One region of the Thermanaerothrix sp. genome, then DNA from elsewhere that is predicted to be linked to it. Evidence: predicted binding sites of a transcription regulator. Region 1 holds the regulator's gene; the other holds the start of a gene.
What was found. The regulator LexA, encoded in region 1, represses DNA repair genes until DNA is damaged. The targets are predictions, from matches to a motif close to ACNGAACANNTGTTCNGT.

Region 1 (2,204 bases):
ATCCATCCCATCCCCGCCCTTAACGGCAGTGCCTATACCCTCGCCAACGGCTGGGTATGGGCGATTTCCGATCCTGATCCCCAACGGCGTGTTCTCAGCACCCGCCTGGCGGCTTATTTGAGCACCTCAGAGTTTCTGGCAACCTGGACCCAGGCCGCAGGCTACCTGCCCACGCGGTTAAGTGTCCTCAACGCCTGGAACGATGCCAATCTGCGCGATGCACTCAGCCAGATTATTCTAAGCGCGCACATTTTACCCCCCAATCCGGTCCTGGATAGTCTACGCCCGGTGCTATCCTTTGCCACCCAACAACTGCTCAAACAACAAACAGACCCCCTCTCCGCGGCCAGCGCTGCCGTGGAACAACTTCGCCGACCCTAAAACCGGATGATGAACCGTCAAACATTGCGTTCCTTATATCCCCATCTGCGTTTTGGCAGTTATATCCTGCTCATTCTCGCCTTTCTCGTCGGGGCGCAGGCTTGGAAAAGTCCTCATTCATCCTCTTCCCTAGCCGTTACCCTTACCCCCACGCTCGTGGCGACCACAACCCCGGTGATAATCACGGAAGATCAGGGCGAACCTATCGCCACCCCTCTGCCGGCGGAATTATTAGAAAATGCTACCCAGACGAACGGCATTATCTTGGGAAGCGCCATCCTGGTGCTCATTGTGATCGGAGGCACGTTGAGTGTTATTCTACGCCACCGAGATGATAGCGATGACCCCCACACCGCCTGAACTTTAAGTTGGGGTTCACTGGCGATATTTGCGAATCACCATCACTACTTTGCCTTGGATGCGAATGGGGCGATTTTCGACCTTGATCGGCTGCATAGTCGGATTGGCCGGGCGCAGCGTGACACTGCGTAACCGACCGTAACGGTCATATTCGGGTTCATAGTATTTCAACGTCGTTTCGTTGGTATCGTCAAACCACACCGCCACCATATCGCCTTTATTGGCATCCTGGGCATATTCAATCAAGACAATATCACGGTCGTAGATCAGAGCATCAATCATGGAATCGCCCTGAACTTCCAACGCATAAACGTTTTCGCGTGGCACCCGGGCCGGAAAATCGGTGGTGGCAACGTGAACCATTTCATAATCTTCGGTGATATCCTGGGGTACGGCTGGCAAAGGTGAACCGGCTGCAATGCGCCCAATGAGCGGAAAGGCCAGAAAATCATCCCGCCACGATGGTAAGGAGAGAGTTCGCCGGCCATCCCCTTCCCCGGGCAAAGTCCGTAACACGCGAATTCCGCGCGAAATAGACCGTTCGCGTTGGATGAATTTCAGCGTTTCGAGTTGGTTAAGATAATAATTGACCAGCGAGGTGGAATCCACGCCTATGGCATCGCCAATTTCACGAATCGAGGGTGAAAAACCATTTTGACGCTGATAGTCCACGATAAATTGCAAAATGCGCTTATGCCGTTCACTGAGCCCGTTTCTGGGTCTGACCATGGCCCTTCCTCCTTGGGCGCAAATATTGATCGCCTGTTCTACTTAATTTAGCCCCATTATAGAGGAACGAATGTTCTATGTCAAGCACTTTCACATTTTTTAAGATTGGGGGGCGGCAATAACCACGCCACCCCACCTTCAAACATGTTCTCACTCGTCCTCGCGCTCGCGCAGGTGTGGGAAGAGAATCACCTCGCGAATCGAGCGCCGGTCGGTCAAAAGCATGACCAGGCGATCAATCCCCATCCCAAATCCTCCGTTCGGGGGCATGCCGTAGGCCATAGCCCGTAGATAGTCTTCATCCATGGGATGGCGATCTTCATCCTCGGCTTCGTAGGTGCGGCCCATTTCGAGGAAGCGCTTTTCCTGTTCCAACGGGTCATTTAACTCCGTAAAAGCATTGCAGAGTTCCATGCCCCCCACATAGCCCTCAAACCGCTCAACCGTATTGGGATCATCGGGTTTGTTCTTGGCCAAGGGCGAAATATCACGCGGGTAGTCATATACAAAGGTGGGTTGAATCAGATTGGGCTCGACGAAATCACCCAACATGCCCTCGATCAACTTGCCGCGAGGTGCGTTGGGTTTCACGGCCAAACCCTTCTGGCGCATGGCATCGGCCAGGCTCTCGGTCGTGGGGTGTTGAGCAATGTCAATCCCCACGGCTTCGAGCAACGCCTCACGGAGCGAGATGCGCCGCCAGGGGGGATTGAAATCAATCACATGACCGTTGA
Region 2 (2,204 bases), on a different contig from region 1:
ACCGTATTCGGTAGCCAAATCAAGAATATCACCGAACTTGGAGATGCCCTCGTTATACATGATGTCGAACTCGGCGGTTCGGAAAGGTGGCGCCACTTTGTTTTTAACTACACGAGCGCGGACACGGTTGCCGATTACCTCGGCGCCAACCTTAATGGATTGGATGCGGCGGATATCCAAGCGCACTGACGCATAGAATTTCAGGGCTAACCCTCCAGGGGTGGTTTCAGGATTGCCGAACATAACGCCGATTTTTTGGCGCAACTGATTGGTAAACACCACCGCCGTTTTTGTTTGGTTAATGGCGCCAGAAAGTTTACGCAGTGCCTGGGACATAAGGCGGGCTTGCATTCCCATGGTCGCATCGCCCATATCCCCTTCAATTTCGGAGCGAGGAACTAAAGCGGCTACTGAGTCAATAACGACCAAGTCTACTGCACCGGAGCGCACCAGTGTTTCAGCAATTTCCAATGCCTGCTCGCCGGTATCGGGCTGTGAAATGAGCAGATCCTCAATATTGACACCCACCCGTGCGGCGTAACTGGGATCTAGCGCATGTTCCATATCAATGTAAGCCGCTGTGCCGCCCATACGTTGGGTTTCGGCGACCAGATGCAGGCATAAGGTTGTCTTTCCCGAGGCTTCAGGGCCAAAGATTTCAGTGATCCGCCCGCGTGGGATTCCTCCCACACCTAATGCGATATCAAGTGACAGGGAACCCGTTGGGATGACCTCTACGGTTAAGTGCTGGGCTTCACCCATGCGCATAATAGCGCCATCACCATAGCGCTTAATAATCTCGCTCAATGCCTTATCCAAAACGGCGCGTTTGGCCTCGTCCATGCCCGGATTGGAGTCAGAGTGACTGGGAAGGGGCTGAGCGGGGGGAACAGGTTTGCGCGGCATATCGATATATCTCCTCTCACAATGGATGGAATAATTATAAGCGTACTCTCCAAAACAAGGCTGCTTACATTATAGCACTTATGTTCAATTAGTGATGAATCTATTTACCCCAAAATGAGGAATAAAAAGGTTGCGGTTTAGAGCATTTGCGGTATAATCATAATCAATCCACGGGGCGTGGCTCAGCCCGGCTAGAGCGCTGCGTTCGGGTCGCAGAGGTCCCCGGTTCAAATCCGGGCGCCCCGACTGAGAAGGTATGAACCAATCTGACCTAGCCCCTGCTTGAATTATCCGGCAGGGGATCTGTTTTTTGGCACTTGGTTTGAGGAACCACTAGGTGAATGGGTTGATTCTCAAAAGAGATTAACCTATTCAATCGATTTTTTGGTTGCAACGGAGTGGTTTTTTGAATGTCAGATTTAGAGATTGTAGGACATGATGAGAAGTTCATTGCGGGGATACCAGCCGAGGAATGTCCAGAATGCAATCCCATCAGCGTTGTCCGTATAGACGAAAAGATGGGCTTTCTCGACCCCCATATTTTTTAGGGCATCTAGACAACGAGTTACTAAGGCTGTGCCAATGCCTTGACGGCGATATTCGGGATGGACCGCCACATGATACAAATAAGCGCGCCGCCCATCGAAACCGCATAGCAATGTACCTACAATTTTACTTTCGTCTTTCGCAATCCAATTCAGGCCCGGGTTGCGTTCTAGAAAATGGGCTAAGGATTGGGGAGTGTCGGTCTGACTTAAGCCAACCCCAGGACTCGTTTTCCACAAGGCGATAGCTTCTTCGCAATCTTCTGGTTGGAACGGGAGAATGGAGATCATGAGCGTTTTCCTATTTATTCACCGATTTGCCATGAGAGAATCATCGCCCATTGCTCATCAGTTTCGGGTGAAGAACGCCACCACTTTGCGGTTTCTCGGCGCAGGATTTGCAAACGTTCGAGGGCTGCGGGTCCACTAAGGCCATGGCGTACCAGGTAACAGCCCACCACGGTTCCGGTGCGACCAACCCCGCCCCAGCAGTGTACGTATAGCCTTTTTTCGTTTAAGATCACATGGTCTATATGATCAAGAATAGCTCGCATCGTAACTCGGGTAGGTATACCCAGGTCAGGGATTGGATAGCGAGTGTAGCTTACTTCAAAGTTTCTCTTCTTGGCTTCTTGAAAAAGCAGATCACGATAAGGCTCGAGCTCACCTTCCCAGGTCAGGTCTATGAATTCCCGAATCCCTATATCCAACAAGGCATTCAGGCGTTGCTGCGAGCGATTCAGATTTGGGTCA

Region 2: recA (recombinase RecA) is a predicted target of LexA. The motif match lies at 978-995, and genes of this name have one in related genera.

Annotation. Positions count from the first base shown of each region.
Region 1 is NZ_JBWGPQ010000044.1:9,045-11,248, forward strand. It holds gene AC01YT_RS12260 (extracellular solute-binding protein) at 1-381, shown strand, start outside; gene AC01YT_RS12265 (hypothetical protein) at 391-741, shown strand; gene lexA (transcriptional repressor LexA) at 757-1,470, opposite strand; gene lysS (lysine--tRNA ligase) at 1,621-2,204, opposite strand, start outside.
Region 2 is NZ_JBWGPQ010000001.1:76,330-78,533, forward strand. It holds gene recA (recombinase RecA) at 1-843, opposite strand, end outside; tRNA gene AC01YT_RS00415 (tRNA-Pro) at 1,078-1,152, shown strand; gene AC01YT_RS00420 (GNAT family N-acetyltransferase) at 1,326-1,742, opposite strand; gene AC01YT_RS00425 (protein-tyrosine phosphatase family protein) at 1,757-2,204, opposite strand, start outside.